Regions from separate parts of the Metapseudomonas furukawaii genome, predicted to be linked through region 1. Evidence: predicted binding sites of a transcription regulator. Region 1 holds the regulator's gene; the other holds the start of a gene.
What was found. Region 1 encodes FliA, which starts transcription of late flagellar genes. Its sites were predicted from a motif close to CTAAAGTTTNNNNNNNNNNNGCCGNTAA; they were not measured.

Region 1 (10,819 bases):
ACGAGGATCAGCAGCTCGCCATTCTTGTTGCAGACGCCCTGGATGAACTTGGCCGACTCTTCGTTGCCCACGTTGGGCGCGGTCTCGATCTCGGATTGGCGCAGGTAGACCACCTCGGCGACGCTGTCGACGAGGATGCCCACGACCTGCTTGTCCGCCTCGATGATGACGATGCGGGTGTTGTCGGTCACCGGGGCCGGCCCCAGGCCGAAGCGCTGGCGCGTGTCGATCACGGTCACCACATTGCCGCGCAGGTTGATGATGCCCAGCACATAGCTCGGCGCCCCCGGAACCGGCGCGATCTCGGTGTAACGCAGGACTTCCTGCACCTGCATCACGTTGATGCCATAGGTCTCGTTGTCCAGGCGGAAGGTCACCCACTGCAGGATGGGATCTTCGGCACCTTGAGCGGACGATTTCTTCATGTTCCCTAGCCTCTCTTGAGCCACCCGGGGCGGCAGTCACGGGTTCTACCCGCTGTTATCTTCGAGGGCCCCGCGACGCGGGACCTTCCCCTCAATTCAGCGCCATGCGCTTGACGGCACCGCTGGCGATCAGCTCGGCCAGGGCCGCGACATCCAGCAGCGCGCACATATGCTCGATCACGGTACCGGCCAACCAGGGTCTTTGGCTACGCTGGCTGCGCCATTTGACCTCGTTCGGGTCCAGGCGAATGGAGCGGCTGACCTGGTGCACCGCCAGCCCCCACTCGTAGCCCTGGACGGAGATCACGTACTGCAGGCCCTCGCGGAAGTCGTCGCGGTAACGTTCCGGCATCACCCAGCGGGCGGTATCCAGCACCTTCAGGTTCCCCGCCTGGCAGGGCAGGATGCCGAGGAACCACTCGGGCTGGCCGAACAAGGGCGTCAGCTCCTGGCCCGCCAGGGGATAGATGGAGCCCAGGGATACCAGGGGAACGGCCAGGGTCAGGCCGGCCACATCGAACAGCAGGCACTCGAAGGGCTCCTCGCCCCACGCGGGGCGGCCGCCGGCCACCCACGCGGGAATATCGGACTGCGGCGCGCCGGAGGTACCGAGTTCCACCAGGGGTTCGACTCGCGCCAGCGGAAGCGCCGCCTCCTGCACCGGCAGGACCGGGGCGACCACCGGATCGGGGCACTCCGGCTCCAGTACCAGCAGCGGTTCGACCTCGGGCATGGGTTCGGGCAAGCGGGGCTCCGACGCCGCCAGGGGCAGCGCGGCCAGTTCGCGGGTCAGGCGCGCATCCCGGACCTGTTCCTCCAGGACCGCAGCCTCGAACTCGTCGCTGCTGATGCTCTCGGCCAACTCGACCGACGCCTCGTGCAGCAACGCGTCCAGGTAGGACTGCAAGGCCAGTTGCGGACGTGTGGCGGTGGCGATGGGACGACTCATGTTGGGAACCCACGGGATTGATCTGTAAGGCCTATCGGCAGTCGACGCCCTTCACTTGAGGCCCGGCGGTCGGCGATCGGGTGCATCTCAGGCCACCTGGGCGGACAGCTGCTGGGTCAGCAGGTGCTTGAGCAGGGCCCGGTAGGCGATCACGCCCCGGCTGTTGGAATCGTACTGGGAGGGCGTCACGCCCGCCCGGCTGGCGTCGCGCAACCGCGTGTCCACCGGGATGTAGGCCTGCCAGAGATGTTCCGGGTAGTTGTTGCGCAACACCTTGAGGGTGTTGAGGGACGCCTGGGTCCGGCGGTCGAACAGGGTCGGCACTATGGTGTAGGGCAGCGCCTGCTTGCGCGAACGGTTGACCATGCTGAGGGTGCTGACCATGCGCTCCAGGCCCTTCACCGCGAGGAACTCCGTCTGCACCGGGATGACCAGTTGCTGGCTGGCGGCCAGGGCGTTGACCATGAGGACGCCCAGCAGCGGCGGGCTGTCGATGATGGCGTGGTCGAACTCCTGCCAGAGCTGCGCCAGGCTCTTGGCGATCACCAGGCCCAGGCCGTTCTGGCCGGGCGACTGACGTTCCAGGGTCGCCAGGGCGGTGCTGGACGGCAGCAGGGAAATGCGCTCATGGCTGGTCTGCAGCAGCAACTGCCGGGGCAGCCCGTCGGGCACGCTGCCCTGGTGCAGGAAGAGGTCGAAGCAACTGTGCTCCAGGGTGTCGGGATCATGACCGAAATAACTGGTCATCGACCCGTGGGGATCGAGGTCCACCACCACGACGCGCTTGCCGGCATCGGCCAGCAGGCCGGCCAGGGCGATGGATGTAGTGGTCTTGCCGACCCCACCTTTTTGATTGGCTACTGCCCAGACTCTCATCGTTCTTCATCCTCCCGGCTGCGCGGTTGCACCGAGACTCTCACCGGCCCTGTGGGGCCGGCGACGGGGAATTGACGGCCCCCGTACCCGGGGCCTCTGCTGGCGCTACTGGTGCAGGTTGCGTGCCAGCCCTCTGCAACGCGGCATCCGGCCGCGCGTTGGCGCTCCCTACACCGCTGACGCTGCGACGTACATCCAGGTTGCGGGACACCACCAGGACCACCCGCCGATTGCGGGCCCGTCCTTCGGCAGTGGCGTTGTCCGCCACCGGCTGGAACTCACCATAGCCCACCGCGGCGAGGCGGTTCGGTGCGACCCCATCCATGGCCAGCATGCGCACGATGCTGGCGGCGCGCGCGGAGGAAAGCTCCCAGTTGGACGGGAACTGCGCGGTGGCGATGGGCAGGTTGTCGGTGAACCCCTCCACATGCACGGGGTTGCCGTAGGGCGCCAGAATCCCGGCAATCTTCTCGATCAACTCGAAGGCCGCGTCGTTGGGAATGGCGTCGCCGCTGGGGAACAGCAGGCTGGAATTCATCTCGATCTCCACCCACAGCTCGTTGCCGCGCACGCTCACCTGGTCGGCATCGATCAGGTCGCCGAAGGCATCGCGCATGCTCTGGGCGATGGTCACCAGGGGATCGGCGCCCGGATCATCGACCGAGGACTGGCTGTGATCGCCCTCGTCCGTCACGGCGTGCCCCGTGCTGCGCGGTTTCTCTTCACCCACGGGGATCGGCTCGACCGAGCGGTCCGGCTGGTTGAACACCCCGACCAGGGACTCGGAAAGGATCTTGTACTTGCCTTCGTTGATGGAGGAAATCGAGTACATGACCACGAAGAAGGCGAACAGCAGGGTGATGAAGTCCGCGTACGACACCAGCCAGCGCTCGTGATTCTCGTGTTCTTCCTGGTGCCGCCTGCGTGCCATGGCCGTACCCTCAGTCCATGAAGCCTTGCAGCTTGAGTTCGATGGAACGCGGATTCTCGCCCTCGGCGATGGAGAGGATGCCCTCCAGCAGCATCTCGCGGTAACGGGACTGGCGGATGGCGATGGCCTTGAGCTTGTTGCCCACCGGGAGCAACAGCAGGTTGGCGAAGCCGACGCCGTAGATGGTGGCGACGAAGGCGACGGCGATGCCGCCGCCCAACTGGCTGGGATCGGCCAGGTTGCCCATCACATGGATCAGGCCCATCACCGCGCCGATGATGCCGATGGTGGGGGCGTAGCCGCCCATGCTCTCGAACACCTTGGCAGCCTGGAGGTCGCGGCCCTCCTGGGTGAAGAGGTCCACCTCGAGGATGCTGCGGATGGACTCCGGCTCGACGCCATCCACCAGCAGTTGCAAGCCCTTGCGGGCGAAGGGATCGGCTTCGCTGTCGGCGATGGGCTCCAGGCCCAGCAGGCCTTCCTTGCGCGCCGTCTGGCTCCAGTTCACCACCCGGTTGATGCCGCCGGCCAGGTCGATGAAGGGCGGGAACAGTATCCAGCGGACGATGGCCAGGGCGCGCTTGAAAATGCTGATGGGCGTTTGCAGGAAGGCGGCACCCAGGGTACCGCCCAGGACGATGAGTGCCGCAGGGCCGTTCAGCAGGGCCCCGACGTGACCGCCTTCGAGGTAATTGCCGCCGACGATGGCGACGAATGCCAGGATGACCCCGATAAGGCTGAGTACATCCATTACCTGGCGCTCTCCATTACATGCAGGCCTCGACCAGGTGGCGACCGATGTCGTCCAGGCTGTAGACGGCGTCGGCCAGGTTGGCCTTCACCACGGCCATGGGCATGCCATAGATGACGCAGCTCGCCTCGTCCTGCGCCCAGACCTGGCTGCCGCCCTGCTTCAGCAGGCGCGCGCCCTCGCGGCCATCGGCCCCCATGCCGGTGAGCACCACCGCGAGGACCTTGTCGCTGTAGGCCTTGGCGGCCGAACCAAAGGTGATGTCGACGCAGGGCTTGTAGTTCAGGCGCTCATCGCCGGGCAGGATGCGCACGACCCCACGGGTATCCACCATCATCTGCTTGCCCCCCGGCGCCAGCAGCGCCAGGCCGGGACGCAGCACGTCACCGTCCTCGGCTTCCTTGACGGAAATCCGGCAGAGCTTGTCCAGACGCTCGGCGAAGGCCTTGGTGAAAGCCGCCGGCATGTGCTGGATCAATACCAGTGGCGCGGGAAAGTTCGCCGGAAGCTGGGTCAGCACCCGCTGCAGGGCTACCGGGCCGCCGGTGGAAGTACCGATGGCCACCAGCCGGTAGCCCTTGCGCTTGGGAGCCGGCGAGCTGGCGACGGGGGCTGCGGGGTTCGCTGCCGCCGGCGCTGGGCTGGAGCGTGCCGACAGTCCGGGGCTGGGGGCGGTCGCCGGCGTGGGCAATGACGAGGTGCCGAAGCTGCTGTAACGGCGGTTGCTGCGGGCGATGCTGTGGACCTTCTCGCAGAGCAACTGCTTGACCTTCTCGGGAGTACGGGAAATGTCCTCGAAGTTCTTCGGCAGGAAATCCACCGCGCCGGCGTCCAGGGCGTCGAGGGTGACGCGGGCGCCTTCGTGGGTGAGGGACGAGAACATCAGGACCGGCGTCGGGCAGCGCTGCATGATGTGCCGCACCGCGGTGATGCCGTCCATCATCGGCATCTCGTAATCCATGGTGATGACGTCCGGCTTGAGCGCCAGCGCTTGGTCGATGGCCTCGCGGCCATTGGTGGCGGTGCCCACCACTTGGATATTGGGGTCGGAAGCGAGGATTTCCGAGACACGGCGACGGAAGAAACCGGAGTCATCCACCACCAGAACCTTGACTGCCATAAGAATAAAGCTCCTAGCGGGCGGCCGTTGCCGGCCGCCCCAGATCAGCCACGGCGCGCGTAATGCTTGAGCATGCTCGGCACGTCGAGGATCAACGCGATGCGGCCGTCACCGGTGATGGTGGCGCCGGACATGCCCGGCGTTCCCTGCAACATCTTGCCCAGCGGTTTGATCACCACCTCTTCCTGGCCCACCAACTGGTCGACGACGAAGCCGATTCGCTGGGTGCCCACGGAAAGGATCACCACGTGACCTTCCCCCTGCTCTTCCACCGCCGCATCGCGGACCAGCCAACGCTTGAGGTAGAACAGCGGCAGCGCCTTGTCGCGCACGATCACCACTTCCTGGCCGTCCACCACATTGGTGCGGGACAGGTCGAGGTGGAAGATCTCGTTGACGTTGACCAGCGGGAAGGCGAAGGCCTGGTTGCCCAGCATCACCATCAGGGTGGGCATGATCGCCAGGGTCAGGGGGACCTTGATGACGATCTTCGAGCCTGCGCCCTTCTGCGAGAACACGTTCACGGTGCCGTTGAGCTGGGAGATCTTGGTCTTCACCACGTCCATGCCGACGCCACGGCCGGAGACGTCGGAAATCTCCGTCTTGGTGGAGAAGCCCGGGGCGAAGATCAGGTTGTAGCACTCCAGCTCGGTGAGGCGATCCGCGGCGTCCTTGTCCAGCAGGCCCTTCTCCACCGCCTTGGCGCGGAGCACGGCGGCGTCCATGCCCTTGCCGTCGTCGGTGATCATCAGCAGGATGTGGTCGCCCTCCTGCTCGGCGGACAGGACCACCCGACCGGTACGCGGCTTGCCGGCGGCCTCGCGCTCGTCGGGGGACTCGATGCCGTGGTCGACCGCATTGCGCACCAGGTGGACCAGCGGGTCGGCCAGGGCCTCCACCAGGTTCTTGTCCAGGTCGGTCTCCTCGCCCACCAGCTCGAGGTTGATTTCCTTCTTGAGGTTGCGCGCCAGGTCGCGGACCAGGCGCGGGAAGCGGCCGAAGACCTTCTTGATCGGCTGCATCCGGGTCTTCATCACGGCGGTCTGCAGGTCGGCGGTGACCACGTCCAGGTTGGACACGGCCTTGGCCATGGACTCGTCGCCGCTGTTGGCGCCCAGGCGAACCAGGCGGTTACGCACCAGCACCAGCTCGCCCACCATGTTCATGATCTCGTCCAGGCGCGCGGTATCGACACGCACCGTGGTTTCCGCTTCGCTGGCCACGGCCGGACCAGCCGCGCCGTTGCCGGCGGCGGGCGCAGCCGGACGCGCGACCGGTTCGGCCTTCGGAGCCGGCTTGGCAGCGGGTACGGGCGCCGGGCGGCTGGCGGCCGGCACGGGAGTCGGCGCCGCAGTCGCCACGGGGTCCTCGGTGGCGCCGGAGAACTTGCCCTTGCCATGCAACTGGTCCAGCAGGGCCTCGAACTCGTCGTCGGTGATATTGCCACCACCCTCGGCGGCGGCCGGGACCACGGCGGGCGCCTCGGACTTCACCGGGGCGGCGGGCTCAGCAGCACCATTGAACTTGCCCTTGCCATGGAGCTGGTCCAGCAGGGCTTCGAACTCGTCGTCGCTGATGTCGTCGCCAGCGCCGGCGCCAACCGGAATGGCCAAGGCCGGGGCGGACGCGTGGGCGGACACCGCGACCTCGGACTCGACCGCACCGGAGAACTTGCCCTTGCCATGCAGCTGGTCCAGCAGGGACTCGAACTCGTCGTCGCTGATCTCGTCGCTCGCATCCTTCGCCACCGCAGCGGCGATGGCGTCGCTGTCGCCGAGGGCGTCCAGCAACTGCTCGAACTCGCTGTCGGAGATATCCATCGAGGATTCGCCGGACACGACCGCGACCGGTGCCGGAGCCGGCTCCGCGGCCACGACCGCTGCCGGTTCGGCAGCCTGGGGCGCGGGCTCCGCGCCGGCGGGCTCCGCCAGGCGCGACAGCGCCGCCAGCAACTCCGGCGTAGCGGGCGTCGGCTCGCTGCGCTCGCGCACCTCGCTGAACATCTCGTTCACGGTATCCAGGGCTTGCAGCACCACATCCATGAGCTCGGCGTCCACACGGCGTACGCCCTTGCGGAGGATGTCGAAAACGTTCTCGGCGATGTGGCAGCACTCCACCAGGGCGTTGAGCTGGAGGAAGCCAGCGCCGCCCTTGACGGTGTGAAAGCCACGGAAGATCGCATTGAGCAGGTCCATATCGTCCGGGCGGCTTTCCAGCTCGACCAATTGCTCGGACAGTTGCTCCAAAATCTCGCCGGCCTCTACCAGGAAGTCCTGGAGGATTTCTTCATCGGCGTCGAAGCTCATATGAGCGCTCCCTAGAAACCAAGGCTGGATAGCAGATCGTCGACGTCGTCCTGACCGGACACCACGTCTTCCCGTTTATCGGCATTCATCTGCGGACCTTCACCCCTGGAGGTGTCTTTTTGTTTGTCGGCCTCGGCACGCAACGCATTGTGGTCGTGCTCGATACCCACGAAACGGTCCACCTGGCTCGCCATCAGCACCAGCTTGACCAGATTGCTCTCCACCTCGGTGACCAGCTGGGTCACGCGCTTGATCACCTGGCCGGTGAGGTCCTGGTAATCCTGCGCCAGCAGGATGTCGTTGAGCTTGCCGGAGAGTGCGTCGGTATCACGCTGGCTGCGCGCCAGGAACTGGTCGACGCGACGGGCCAGCTCGCGGAATCCGTCCGCGCCGATTTCCCGGCGCATGAAGCGTCCCCACTGCTCGCGCAGCTGCAGGGCTTCGTCGCTGAGTCCGTTGAGCAATGGCGCACTCTCCTCCACCAGGTCCATGGTACGGTTGGCGGCCTTCTCGGTCATGTGCACCACGTAGCCCAGCCGGTCGGTCGCGTCGGCGATCTGCGACACTTCCTGGGCATGGGGCAGGCGCGGGTCGATCTGGAAGTTGACGATGGCGTTATGCAGCTCGCGGGTGAGCTTGCCGACCTCCAGGTACAGGCCGCGATCCCGGACCTGGTTGAGTTCTTGGATAAGTTGCACGGCGTCGGTGAAATTGCCTTTCTCCAGGCTGTCCACCAATTCCCGCGCACGGTCTTTCAGGGTCGACTCGAAGTCTCCCAGCAGGGGTTCTTTCTGGTCCATGGTGCCCTCGCGGCCGGCATCAGCCGTTGACCCGCTCGAAGATCTTCTCGATTTTTTCCTTCAGGACCTGGGCGGTGAAGGGCTTGACCACATAGCCGTTCACGCCGGCCTGGGCCGCTTCGATGATCTGGTCGCGCTTGGCTTCCGCGGTCACCATCAGGACTGGCAGGTGCTTCAGGCGTTCATCCGCCCGCACGGCGCGCAGCAGGTCGATGCCGGTCATGCCGGGCATGTTCCAGTCGGTGACGAGAAAGTCGAAGTTGCCGCTGTGGAGCATCGGCAGCGCCGTGGTGCCGTCGTCCGCTTCGGCGGTATTGGTGAAACCCAAATCGCGCAAGAGGTTCTTGATGATGCGTCTCATCGTCGAGAAATCGTCAACGATGAGGATTTTCATGTTCTTGTCCAAGTCGACCTCCGTACAGTCCTCAAACGCCCCTCTTGCCGGGCGCCGTTCAAATCTGGAAGCGGTGTGCCGTTCAGCGCGCGCGCCACTCGCCGAGACGCGCACGCAGGCGTGCGGCGCACTGGCTGTGCAATTGGCTGACCCGCGACTCGCTGACCCCCAGCACTTCCCCGATTTCCTTCAAATTCAGTTCTTCGTCGTAATACAGCGCCAGCACCAGGCGCTCACGCTCCGGCAGGTTCGCGATGGCATCGGCCAGCGCGGCCTGGAAGCGTTCTTCTTCCAGATCATGGGAGGGTGAGAATTGGGTGAAACCGGCGTCCTCGCGCACGCCGCCATGCTCGCCGTCCTGCAACAGGTCGTCGAAGCTGAACAGGCGGCTGCCCAAGGTGTCGCTCAGGATGCCGTAGTAGTCTTCGAGACTCAATCCAAGTTCGGCAGCAACTTCCTGATCTTTAGCGTCACGCCCCGTTCTCGCCTCGATAACGCGGATCGCGTCACTCACCATACGGGTGTTGCGGTGCACCGAACGCGGTGCCCAGTCGCCCTTGCGGACCTCGTCGAGCATGGCGCCGCGAATGCGGATGCCCGCGTAGGTTTCGAAGCTGGCACCCTTGGTGCCGTCGTATTTCTTGGAGGCTTCGAGCAAGCCGATCATCCCGGACTGCATCAGGTCTTCCACCTGCACGCTGGCCGGCAGGCGCGCGAGCAGGTGATAGGCGATGCGCTTGACCAGGGGGGCGTAGCGCTCGATCAACTGATGTTGCGAATCCCTTGCCTGTGTCTTGCCGTACATACGCAGTCCAGTAGCGGGTGTCATACGGGCGTTTCCGCGGGCGACTGTCTGACCAGACGCTCGACGAAGAACTCCAGGTGGCCTCTCGGATTGGCCGGCAGCGGCCAGCTGTCGACCTTCTGCGCGATGGCCTTGAAGGCCAGCGAGCACTTCGAGCGCGGGAAGGCCTCATAGACCGCGCGCTGCTTCTGTACCGCCTTGCGCACCGACTCGTCGTAGGGGACGGCGCCCACGTACTGCAGGGCGACATCCAGGAAGCGGTCGGTCACCTTGGTCAGCTTGGAGAAGAGGTTGCGCCCTTCCTGGGGGCTGTGGGCCATGTTGGCCAGAACCCGGAAGCGGCTCATGCCGTAATCGCGGTTGAGCAACTTGATAAGCGCGTAGGCGTCGGTGATGGAGGTGGGCTCGTCGCAGACCACCACTATGACTTCCTGCGCCGCGCGGACGAAGCTGACCACCGAGTCGCCAATCCCTGCGGCGGTGTCGATCACCAGCACATCGAGGTTGTCGCTGATATCGCTGAACGCCTGGATCAGGCCGGCGTGCTGCATGGGCGAGAGCTGCACCATGCTCTGGGTGCCGGAAGCGGCCGGGACGATACGGATGCCCCCCGGCCCCTGCAACAGCACGTCGCGCAGGTCGCATTCGCCATTGATCACATCGGCCAGGGTGCGCTTGGCGGTGAGGCCGAGCAGCACGTCGACGTTGGCCAGACCCAGGTCGGCGTCCAGCAACATGACGCGGCGACCGAGATCGGCGAGCGCCAGGGAAAGGTTCACCGACACGTTGGTCTTGCCGACGCCGCCCTTGCCGCCGGTCACCGCGATCACCTGTACGGGATGCATACTACCCATTTGAAATACCTTGCCTTGGGCCACTTGGCTGCCTAGCACCGCCCACTCCAGGGCGGCTCGAAAAATTCGTCAACCGGCGCGACGCGCCGGATTCTGGTAGAGCCCGGCGAACAGGTCGGCCATGGCTTCCTCGCTCGGGTCCTCCGGTGCCTGGAGGCTGACCGCACGGCTCACCAACTGGTGGCTGCGGGGAACCTGCAGATCATCCGGGATTCGCGGCCCGTCGGCCAGATAGGCTACCGGGAGATGCTGGCCGATAGCCAGACCCAATGCCTCACCGAGGCTGGCCGCTTCATCCACCTTGGTGATGACACAACCGGCCAGGCCGCAACGTTTGTAGCTGTGATAGGCCGCCTTGAGCACCTGGCTCTGGCTGGTGGCGGCCATCACCAGGTAATTCTTCGCATTTATCGCCCGGCTCGCCAGTGCCTCCAGCTGCATCGTCAGCGCCGGATCGTTGGTGGGCAGGCCGGCGGTGTCGATCAGTACCACGCGCTTGCGCACCAACGGCGCCAGCGCCTGGGTCAGGGACTGGCCCGGATCCACCAGGGTCACCGGCACGTTGAGAATCCGGCCGAGGGTCTTGATCTGCTCCTGGGCACCGATGC
Region 2 (10,819 bases), 1.5 Mb from region 1:
CCACGCCGGACAGCGAGAAGATCACGAACCCCAGCAGCGCGCCGATGATCATGGAGTCCAGCCAGAGCTGGACCACGAAGGCCACCAGGATGGCCACGCCCGCCACCACCAGGCTCATGGGGTTGTAGGAGACGCTCACCTGCTCCGCCTGGGCGATGCGATCCAGGTCATAGACCCGCTTGCGGCGGTAGCTGAAGAGCACCGCGACGAGCAACCCGGCCACCATGCCCAGCGCCGGTATCGACATGGCCTCGGTAACCTTCACACCGGTAACGTCGACGCCACTTTTCACCACATTCGCCAGCAGGATCTCGTTCAGGAAGATGTTGCCGAAGCCCACCGGCAGGAACATGTAGGGCGTGATGAGGCCGAAGGTGATCACGCAGGCGACCAGTCGGCGATCGATGGCCAGCCGCGTCATCACATAGAGCAGCGGCGGCACCAGCAGCGGAATGAAGGCGATGTGGATGGGCAGGACGTTCTGCGACGCGATCGCCACGCACAGCAGCAGGGCCAGCAGCAACCATTTCAGTGCACTCCCGCCACTCGCGTCCTGCCGTCCCACCAGGGTCAGCGCCTTGTCCGCCAGCGCATGGGCCAGGCCGGAACGGGCAATCGCCACGGCGAACGCGCCCAGCAGCGCGTAGGACAGGGCCACGGTTGCGCCACCCCCCAGGCCCTTGTTGAAGGCCGCCAGGGAGCCTTCGATCCCCAGTCCGCCCACCAGTCCGCCCGCCAGGGCCCCCACGATCAGGGCCACCACCACATGCACCCGGCACAGGCTGAGGACCAGCATTATCCCTACCGCCGCCACTACCGCATTCATCATTCCTCCTCGGGATATCCCGGCCACGCAAGACGCGGCTTCGCCGCGAAAAAAAGCGCGCACTCTGCCGAACGCGGCACCTCCTGTCAAAAGCGTTCGGAATATCGTTCGGAGTGTGCATAATTCTTGCCTGCAAATTGCGCCCTCGTGCATTTCGCACGGCTATTCGTCGTCCTGGCGTCAAGCAACCGGCACCGGCGCCGATAACGAATGCAGTTCCGACGAGACAGAAGGAAATCCCAATGCCGTTCAATCGACTGTCCATCCAGTGGAAGATCACCCTGCTCGCCGGCCTCTGCCTGCTGGCCATCGTGAGCCTGCTGGTCGGTTCGTCCCTGTACCAATCCCAACGCAGCGCCAGCCTGGTCCAGGCCGACAGCCGCCAGATGCTCGAGCAGAGCGCCCGCCTGCGCCTGCAGGCCCGCGCCGAGCTCCAGGCGATCCGCATCCAGCGCTACTTCATGGACAACTACCAGTACGGCAAGGGTTTCTCCCGGCAGGTGCTGTTCCTCAAGGAGCAGGCCGAGAAACGCTTCCTCGACGCCTTCGACCTGCGCGAGGACCTGACGCGCCAGGTGCGCACCAGCCTGGAAGCCAATCCCGAGATCCTCGGCCTCTACCTGGTGTTCGAGCCCAACGCCCTCGACGGCAAGGACGAACTCTTCGTCGACCAGCCGGAGCTGGGCAGCAACGACAAGGGCCGCTTCTCCCTCTACTGGGCACAGCCCACCCCCGGCACGCTGGAATCGGAATCCATGACCGAGGAACTGCTGGCCGACAGCAGCACCGGCCCCAGCGGCGCTCCCTATAACGCCTGGTACACCTGCCCGATGAAAACCGGACAGTCCTGCGTGCTGGACCCCTACTTCGATAACGTCGGGGACCGCCAGATCCTCATGACCAGCATCGCCTTCCCGCTGCAACTGGACGGCAAGACCGTCGGCGTCATGGGTCTCGACATCAGCCTGGAGCGGCTCCAGCAACTCAGCGTCGCCGGTAACCGCGAGCTGTACGAAGGCAACGGCCACGTCAGCATCCTCAGCCCGGCCGGCCTGCTCGCGGGACACAGCCGGGACGCCAGCCTGCTCAGCGCCAAGCTGGACAAGGCCTTCGGCGCCAACGCCGGGGAACTGGCCGGCAACCTCCAGGCCGGCAAGGCCTTGGAAATGCAGCACGACGGCCTGCTGCGGGTGATGGAACCCTTCAAGCCGATCCCCACCGCCGCGCCCTGGAGCGTCCTGCTGGAGGTTCCCGAACAGGTGCTGTTGGCGCCCGCACTGGAGCTCGACGCCAAGCTGAGTGCCCAGAACCAGGCCGCCAACCTCACCGGCCTGCTGATCGGCATCCTGGCCGCCATCGCCGGCCTGCTGCTGGTCTGGCTCACCGCGCGCGGCGTGACCCGGCCGATCCAGGGCGTCGCCGGCATGCTCAGGGATATCGCCAGCGGCGAAGGCGACCTCACCCGTCGCCTCGATTACGCCCGCCAGGACGAACTCGGCGAGCTGGCCGGCTGGTTCAACCGCTTCCTCGACAAGCTCCAGCCCACCATCGCCGACGTCAAACGCTCGGTGCAGGACGCCCGGGGCACCGCCGACCAGTCCGCCGCCATCGCCAGCCAGACCAGCGCCGGCATGCAGCAGCAGTTCCGCGAAGTGGACCAGGTCGCCACCGCCTCCCACGAAATGAGCGCCACCGCCCAGGACGTCGCCCGCAGCGCCGCCCAGGCCGCCGAAGCCGCACGGGGCGCCGACCAGGCCACCCGCGAAGGCCTCGGCGTGATCGGCCGCACCACCAGCGCCATCGAACAGCTGGCCAGCGAGATGAGCGCGGCCATGGAAGAAGTGCAGGCCCTGGCCAACAGCAGCGAGCAGATCGGCTCGGTGCTGGAGGTGATCCGCGCCATCGCCGAGCAGACCAACCTGCTGGCCCTCAACGCCGCCATCGAGGCCGCCCGCGCCGGCGAGGCGGGCCGGGGCTTCGCCGTGGTGGCCGACGAGGTGCGCAACCTGGCCAGGCGCACCCAGGACTCGGTGGAGGAAATCCGCCAGGTGATCGAAGGCCTGCAGCACGGTACCCGCGAAGTGGTGGGTTCGATGCACAGCAGCCACCGCCAGGCCCAGGGCAGCGTGGAGCAGGTGGAGCAGGCCGTGGCCGCCCTGCAACGGATCGGCAACGCGGTGACCGTGATCACCGACATGAACCTGCAGATCGCCAGCGCCGCCGAGGAACAGAGCGCCGTGGCCGAGGAGATCAACCGCAACGTGGCGGCCATCCGCGACGTGACCGAATCCCTCTCCGGCCAGGCCGAGGAATCCGCCCAGGTCAGCCAGGCCCTGAACCGCCTGGCCAACCACCAGCAGGGCCTGATGGACCAGTTCCGCGCCTGAGGCGGCCTGAAGCACGCGCAGCCGGTGTAGCCTGCTTCAAGGGTTGATTACGTAGCGAAGCGAAACCCATCAGCCGGCCTCGATGGGTTTCGCAGGCTCTACCCATCCTACCGGGCTTCGCCACACGCCTCCGCCCCGTAGCTGGGTAGAGCGAACACGAAGCGAAACCCATCAGCCCTGGCGTAATCCGCAGGCAGAACTGTCGTGCGCTCGCTTGCCGCGGGTCTTCGCCCCGGCTAGCCTGCGCCACGGTCTCAACAAGGAACCCCCAGATGCTCAACATCGTCCTGATCGCCGGCTCCAGCCGCGCCAACAGCCAGTCGGGCAAGGTCGCCCGCTTCCTCCGCCAGCGCCTGATCGACCTGGACAAGGCCAGTCCCGACGGCTGCTCCATCATCGACCTCGGCCAGGGCCCGCTGCCCCTCTGGCCCGCCGAGGACACCGGCCCCTGGAGCCAGTACCAGCAGCAGCTGCGCGCAGCGGATGCCGTGGTGGTGATCGCCCCCGAGTGGAACGGCATGGCCTGTCCGGCCATCAAGAACTTCTTCATCTATGCCAGCAAGGCCGAACTGGCCCACAAGCCGGGCCTGCTGGTAGGCGTCTCCTCGGGGATCGGCGGCAGCTACCCCATCAGCGAACTGCGGGCCTCCAGCTACAAGAACTGCCGCCTCTGCTACCTGCCGGAGCACCTGATCGTCCGTGGCGTCGAAAAAGTGCTGAACGAGACCGATGCGGCCAGCGAGGACGACCAGCGCATCCGCGACCGGATCGACTACGACCTGGATATCCTCGCCCGCTACGCCGTGGCCCTGAAACCGGTGCGCGCCGCCATCGACCTGGGCATCCCCGCTTTCGCCAACGGCATGTGAGCCGGAGCCGATCACCCGGCCCCTAGAGCAACTGGTGCTTGTGCAGCAACCGGTAGAAGGTCGGCCGCGACACCCCCAGCACCTTGGCCGCATGGCTGAGGTTGCTGCTGTAGTGCGCCAGGGCGTCGCACAGGGCCTGGTACTCCGCCCGGCGCTTGTAGTCCTCCAGCGTACCCAGCGGGACCGCGTCCGCCGGGGCGCTGTGCAATCCCAGGTCATCGGCCTCGATAGGCCCCCCTTCCGCCAGCGCGTAGCCCCGACGGACCCGGCTGGCCAACTCCCGCACATTGCCCGGCCAACGGTGGCGCACCATGGCCGCCAGGGCTTCCTCGCTGAAATGGGTGGAACGTCGCCCGGCCTCCAGGCTGTAGAGCTCGACGAAGTAGCTGGCCAGCAGGGCGATGTCGCCCTGGCGCTTGCGCAGCGGCGTGATGGTGAGCCGGTTCTGCTCCAGCCACTGACGCAGGCCGGGATGGAAGGTCCCCTGTTCCACCCGCTCCTCCAGGTCCTCGCGGCTGGAGGCCAGCACCCGCAGGTCCAGGGCCTGGGACTCACCATCGGCACGGCGCAGCACCTTGTTTCGAAGGCAGTTCAGCAACCGCTCGTGCTGCCCCTGCGGAAGGTCATGAATGGCGTCGAGAAACAAGGTCCCGCCGTTGGCCGCGACCAGCTTTCCCTGGTGGGAGAACAGCAGGTTGGCGGTCTCCGCTTCGGGCAGCATGCCGCAGTTGAAACTCACGAACGGCTGGCCCACGCGCCGCGACATCCGATGCAAGGTCCTCGCCACCAGCTCCTTGCCGCTGCCGCTTTCCCCGAGGATCAGCACCGGCCTGTCGCTGGGGCCCAGCCGCGCCAGCTGCTTGCGCAACTCCCGCAAGGGCCGGCTCTGGCCCAGGAGTTCATGCTGATCCCCCCGGCGGGTGCCGATGCCGCGCAAGCGGGCGATGCCGAAGGCCCGTCCCAGGAGGCCCTGCAGGCGAGGCAGGTCCACCGGCAGGGCGAGGGCGTCGAAGAACCACTCGCCAATGAACTCGTCCAGCCCCTGTACGTCCTCGGCCAACGGGTCAACCAGGGCGATCCACTCGGTGCCGCTGCGACTGATCAGGTGCTTGACCCCTTCGGGTCTAAGCAGGTGCTCCGTCCTCAAGCGCAGCAAGCCGATGTCGTAGCTGGCCGCCTGGGCCTGGTCCAGGCTCTGGCTTGACACCAGCCAGCCCGCCTCCTCCAGGTGCGGCTGCAGGCGCCGGCACTGGTCGCAGGGATCCACCAGAAGCAGACGTCGCGGTGCGAGGGAGAGGGCTTCCAAGGTGAATCCTCCTTGACGTCAAAAATTTGATTTGCCAATGAAAACAAGGCTTTGAGATACACAGCTGTAACGCTAGCAAGAACTTTGACGCGCTATGGAACGATTCACTATAGGGCTGATTCCGGGCGGGGATTAACTCGACAGAAGCGTCATGAATGTCTCGAAAATCTTCCAACTAGAGGGCCTTTGCGGGGGTCCATGAGGCCTTCCCCGCCTCTTGAGCCGAGTTGGCCGACAACGAACGCCGACTCGGTGAGCCCGTGAAGTACGTCGCGTCGACTAGGACAAATCTGTAATAGCACCTTGCCAATACCCAGGTTCGTTGGCATAAGCTGGGAAATTCCAACAATCAACAAGGAAGTGTCTGATGCGTGTCCTGCGCCGGATTCTCTGGGCCCTGCTCTTCCTCCTGCTGGCGGGCCTGGCGGTCGTCCTCTACTACATCGCCAACCCCAACCTGCCCGGCTACCAGCCTGCGAGCCAGCTCCACTACCTCGAACAGTGGAGCGAAGAGGACCGCCAGACCTACTACTACACGCCCCAGGGCACCACGGTTAAGGGGCTGCGCTATGCGTGGTTCACCGCCCTGGAACTGCCTTTCTCCCGGGAACGCTTCGCCCGCCCCGAGTACCTGGCCCGTTTCGGCTTCCTGGTGGACCCTAAGCAACAGGCCACCCCGCAGAATCCGGGCAACCTGCCCGTCGGCATGACCCGTCACGAGGACACCGACACCGGCGAGCACTACCTGGACATCAGCTGCGCCGCCTGCCACACCGGCGAGCTGCGCTTCAAGGGCCAGGCCGTGCGTATCGACGGGGGCGCCGCCCTGCATTCCCTGGCCTCCACCGTGCCCACCCTGAAAGGCGGTGCCTTTGGCCAGGCCCTGGGCATGAGCATGGCCTTCACCTACTACAACCCGCTGAAGTTCGATCGCTTTGCCGAAGCGGTGCTCGGCGAGCGCTATCCGGAAGGCAAGGATGCGTTGCGCCGCGACTTCAAGGCTGTCCTCGACCGCCTGATGGCCACCGCCTGGAACGACACCCACCGCGGGCTCTACCCCACCGAGGAAGGCTTCGGTCGCACCGACGCCTTCGGCCGCATCGCCAACAGCGTCTACGGCGACGCCATCGACCCGGCCAACTACCGCGTGGCGGACGCACCGGTGAGCTACCCGCACCTCTGGGACATCTGGAAGTTCGACTGGGTGCAATGGAACGCCTCCGCCATGCAGCCCATGGCCCGCAACATCGGGGAAGCCCTGGGTGTGGGTGCCACCCTGCACCTGTTCCAGGAGGACGGCAGCGCCGTAGCGGAAGACGAGCGTTACGCCTCCGGCGTCCGCGTGCGCGATCTGCACACCCTGGAAGAAACCCTGAAGAAGCTCGGCCCGCCACGCTGGCCGGAAGAGGTCTTCGGCAAGGTCGACCTGGCCCGCGCCAGCCAGGGACGCGCCCTGTTCACCGAGAACTGCGCCTACTGCCACGCCCCCAGGGTGGTGCCGCCGGAGCAACGCATGGCCCCGGCCCGTGATCCCGAATGGCACATGCGCGTGATCCCCATCGAGGAAATCGGCACGGACTCCACCACCGCTGACAACATCGCCGACCACCGTTTCGATATCAGCAAGCTGGGCTGGACCCGCGAACAACTGGCCCGGCTCGACGTGAAACTGTTCGAGGGCAGCCTGGACCGGATCGACTTCAAGAGCATTTCCAGCGCCCAGGGCCTGGCCTACATCACCGCCTTCGTCGAGAACCAGGCCTACCGCCAGGCGGGCATCACCGGCGAGGAGCGCGCCCGGATGGACGGCTTTGGCCTGCCCATCGGCGTCCAGGAAAAGCGCGGCTACAAGCCACGCCCCCTGGACGGCATCTGGGCCACGCCGCCCTTCCTGCATAACGGTTCCGTGCCGACCCTGTTCCAGCTGCTCTCGCCGGTCAACGAACGCGCCACCCAGTTCCACGTGGGCAGCTTCGAGTTCGATCCGACGTTCGTCGGCTTCCAGACCGCCGAATTCCCCGGCGCCTTCCTGCTGGATACCCGCATCAAGGGCAACGGCAACGGCGGCCACGAATTCCGCGACGGCTGTCGCCAGGACGGCGTGATCGGCCGCTTCCTCGAACCCGAGGAGCGGCTGGCACTGATCGAGTACCTCAAGGTGCTGGGCAACCCCGAACTCGAAGCCGGGCTTACCCCGGTCGAACCCCGCCCCTGGACCCCGGGACCCAAGTGCGAGGGCTGAGTCCTCGCCGTCCCTGAAGCAGACAAAGGACCCCAGCCCCATGCTCAAGCGCCTCTGGCTCTGGCTCGGCCGATTGCTAGGCAAGCTCCTTCTCATCCTTGTGGTCGTCGGCCTCGGCGGCTGGCTGATCGGCAAGGCCTACTACGGCTGGAAGTTCTCCGGCCCGGTGCCCAGCGAGGAGGTCATCCCCCCCGACGAGGCGGCCCACACCCGCGCCATCATCGAAGACGCGGTGCGCATCGTCGAACAGCACCGCGACAACACCCGCGTGCTGCGCGACGCTCACGCCAAGGCCCACGGCTGCGTGAAGGCGGAGGTCAGGGTCCTGCCGGACATCGCCAGCGACCTGCGTGCCGGCGTCTTCGCCGAACCGGGCCGGACCTGGCAAGCGGTGATGCGCCTGTCCAACGGCAACGCCTACCCGCAGTTCGACAGCGCCCGCGACGCCCGTGGCATGGCCATCAAGCTGCTGGACGTGCCCGGCGAGAAGCTGATGAAGAGTCCGGCGCACCAGTCCGAGCAGGACTTCGTGATGTTCAACCACCCGGTCTTCTTCGTCCGCGACGTGGCCCAGTACCGACAGAACTTCAACGCCCAGGCCAACGGCCAGAAGGTCGGCGCCTTCTTCCCCGGCTGGGACCCGCGCACCTGGGAGATCCGCCACCTGTTCATCGCCCTGCAGACCCTGGCTCCCGCGCCGGACAGCCCGGTGGACGCCACCTACAGCTCCATCTCCCCCTACAAGCTGGGCGAGGCCAACATCAAGTACAGGGTCATCCCCGATCCGCAGAGCTGCCCGCCCTACACCCTGCCGGAACAGAACACCGCGCTGCCCAACTTCCTCCGCGGCGCGCTCTACCAGCAGCTCTCCCTGGACCGTGTGCCGGCCTGCTTCGCCTTCCAGGTGCAGAAGCAGAATCCCCAGCACTACATGCCCATCGAGGACACCAGCGTCCAATGGGACGAGTCCGTCTCCCCCTTCGTGACCGTCGCGCGGATCACGCTGCCGCCCCAGGACTTCGACAGCCGGGAGCAGAACCTCGCCTGTGACAACCTGTCCTTCAACCCCTGGCACGCCCTCCCCGAGCACCGCCCCATCGGCGGCATCAACCGCCTGCGCAAGGCGGTGTACGAGGCCGTGAGCGCCTACCGTCACGAACGCAACGACGCCACCGACGCCACGCGGCCCTGACGGGCCGCCCGCAGGAGCGTGCGCACGGACTCCCACCCATCCGGCCACGCGATTCCCGCTCCGCGCGGGTGCTAGCCTTCCTTGATGAGCGTCGGGCCCGGGAACCGCCCGGCGCCCGGCCTGCGGGCCACGCCAGGGATCGAATAACCCGCCCGAGGCCGAACCGGCTGCCCGCCCCCTTTGCGCCAGAACCCGCCGGGGCGGGAATCGATCCCCCTACAGGTCCTGGAGTCCCCGGCCATGACCCACTTCCGCAACGCCCTGCCACAACTGGAGGGTGAACTGTTCCTCACCGACGGCGGCATCGAAACCACCCTGGTCTTCCACGAGGGCATCGCCCTTCCCGACTTCGCCGCCTTCGTCCTGCTCAACTATCCCGACGGGCAGGAAGCCCTGCGCCGGTACTTCCGTGCCTACTGCGCCATCGCCAGCCACCACGACACCGGGCTGATCCTGGAAAGCCCCACCTGGCGCGCCAATCCCGACTGGGCGAGGCAACTCGGCTTCACGCCCCAGGGCCTGGCGACGGCCAACCGCCAGGCCATCGCCCTGCTGCAGGGTCTGCGCGACGAACGGGCCGGCGGGCGCGCGCCCATGGTCATAAGCGGCTGTGTAGGCCCCCGGGGCGACGGCTATGTCGCCGATGAGGCGATGGACGAGGAGCAGGCCCGGCACTACCACAGCGAACAGGTGGAGCTCTTCGCCGAAACCTCCGCCGACCTGGTCAGCGCCCTCACCATGAACTACGTGGAAGAGGCCGTCGGCATCGCCCTGGCGGCCCGGGATGCGCGGATGCCCGTGGTCATCTCCTTCACCGTGGAGACCGATGGGCGCCTGCCCACCGGCCAGTCCCTGCAGGCGGCCATCGAACAGGTGGATGCGGCGACCGCCGGCTACCCGGCCTACTACATGATCAACTGCGCCCACCCGGACCACTTCGAATCCGTGCTCACGCCCGGCAGTGGCTGGGTCCAGCGCATCCGGGGCCTTCGCGCCAATGCCTCGCGGCGCAGCCACGCCGAACTCAACGAGGCCACGACCCTGGACAGCGGCGACCCCGAGGAACTGGGCGCCCTGTACGCGCGGTTGCGCCAGCGCCTGCCGCAGATCAACGTCATGGGCGGTTGCTGCGGTACCGACCCGCGCCATGTCGAGGAGATCGCCAGGGCCTGCAAGCCGCTGTTCCACGCAGCCTCTTAAGGGCGAACGAGCGGACGTGAAGATCCGCTCGCCCCCGGCGCCCGCCAGCCGAATACCCGACGAACGGCCTCAACTATGCTGTAACTGAACACGGCATGGCGGGAGGCCCCCATGGTCCGCTGGCTGATCTACCTGCTCCTGCTCTGGCCCGGCGCCCTGTTGGCGGCCGGTAGCGTCACCGTGCTGACGGTGGATGGCCCCATCGGCCCGGCCACCGCCGATTACCTGACCCGGGGCATCGCCCACGCCGAGACGGATGGCTCGCAATTGGTGGTGATCCGCATCGACACGCCCGGCGGCCTCGACACCTCCATGCGCAGCATCATCAAGGCGATCCTCGCCAGCCCGGTGCCCGTGGCCAGTTTCGTCGCGCCCAGCGGCGCCCGGGCCGCCAGTGCCGGCACCTACATCCTCTACGCGAGCCACATCGCCGCCATGGCCCCCGGCACCAACCTGGGCGCCGCCACCCCGGTGCAGATCGGCGGCATGCCGGGCCAGCCGGAGCGGGACAAGCCAACGGGCGACGGCAAGGAGAAGAAACCGCAGGAACAGGCACCGGACAACGCCGAAACCCTCACGCGCAAGCAGGTCAACGACGCGGCCGCCTACATTCGCGGATTGGCCCAGTTGCGCGGACGCAACGCCACCTGGGCCGAGCGGGCCGTGCGCGAGTCCGTGAGCCTGGCGGCCGAGGACGCGCAACGGCAGAAGGTGGTGGATCTCCTCGCCCATGATGTCCCGGACCTGCTCGCCAAGCTGGATGGCCGGGTGCTGGAAATGGGCGGGCGGAAGCTGAC

Region 2: the regulator FliA is predicted to act here: its motif matches at 1,006-1,033, upstream of KF707C_RS13315 (methyl-accepting chemotaxis protein).

What each region holds. Positions count from the first base shown of each region.
Region 1 covers NZ_AP014862.1:4,343,623-4,354,441, forward strand. Annotated here, with positions in the region: gene KF707C_RS20070 (chemotaxis protein CheW) at 1-425, opposite strand, end outside; gene KF707C_RS20075 (CheW domain-containing protein) at 517-1,374, opposite strand; gene KF707C_RS20080 (ParA family protein) at 1,462-2,250, opposite strand; gene motD (flagellar motor protein MotD) at 2,291-3,181, opposite strand; gene KF707C_RS20090 (flagellar motor protein) at 3,192-3,932, opposite strand; gene KF707C_RS20095 (protein-glutamate methylesterase/protein-glutamine glutaminase) at 3,949-5,052, opposite strand; gene KF707C_RS20100 (chemotaxis protein CheA) at 5,097-7,358, opposite strand; gene KF707C_RS20105 (protein phosphatase CheZ) at 7,370-8,158, opposite strand; gene KF707C_RS20110 (chemotaxis response regulator CheY) at 8,178-8,552, opposite strand; gene fliA (RNA polymerase sigma factor FliA) at 8,635-9,381, opposite strand; gene fleN (flagellar synthesis regulator FleN) at 9,378-10,211, opposite strand; gene flhF (flagellar biosynthesis protein FlhF) at 10,281-10,819, opposite strand, start outside.
Region 2 covers NZ_AP014862.1:2,850,942-2,861,760, reverse strand. Annotated here, with positions in the region: gene KF707C_RS13320 (Na+/H+ antiporter family protein) at 1-826, opposite strand, end outside; gene KF707C_RS13315 (methyl-accepting chemotaxis protein) at 1,069-3,213, shown strand; gene KF707C_RS13310 (NADPH-dependent FMN reductase) at 3,486-4,082, shown strand; gene KF707C_RS13305 (sigma-54-dependent transcriptional regulator) at 4,105-5,388, opposite strand; gene KF707C_RS13300 (di-heme-cytochrome C peroxidase) at 5,756-7,630, shown strand; gene KF707C_RS13295 (catalase family protein) at 7,671-8,822, shown strand; gene KF707C_RS13290 (homocysteine S-methyltransferase family protein) at 9,063-10,022, shown strand; gene KF707C_RS13285 (NfeD family protein) at 10,134-10,819, shown strand, end outside.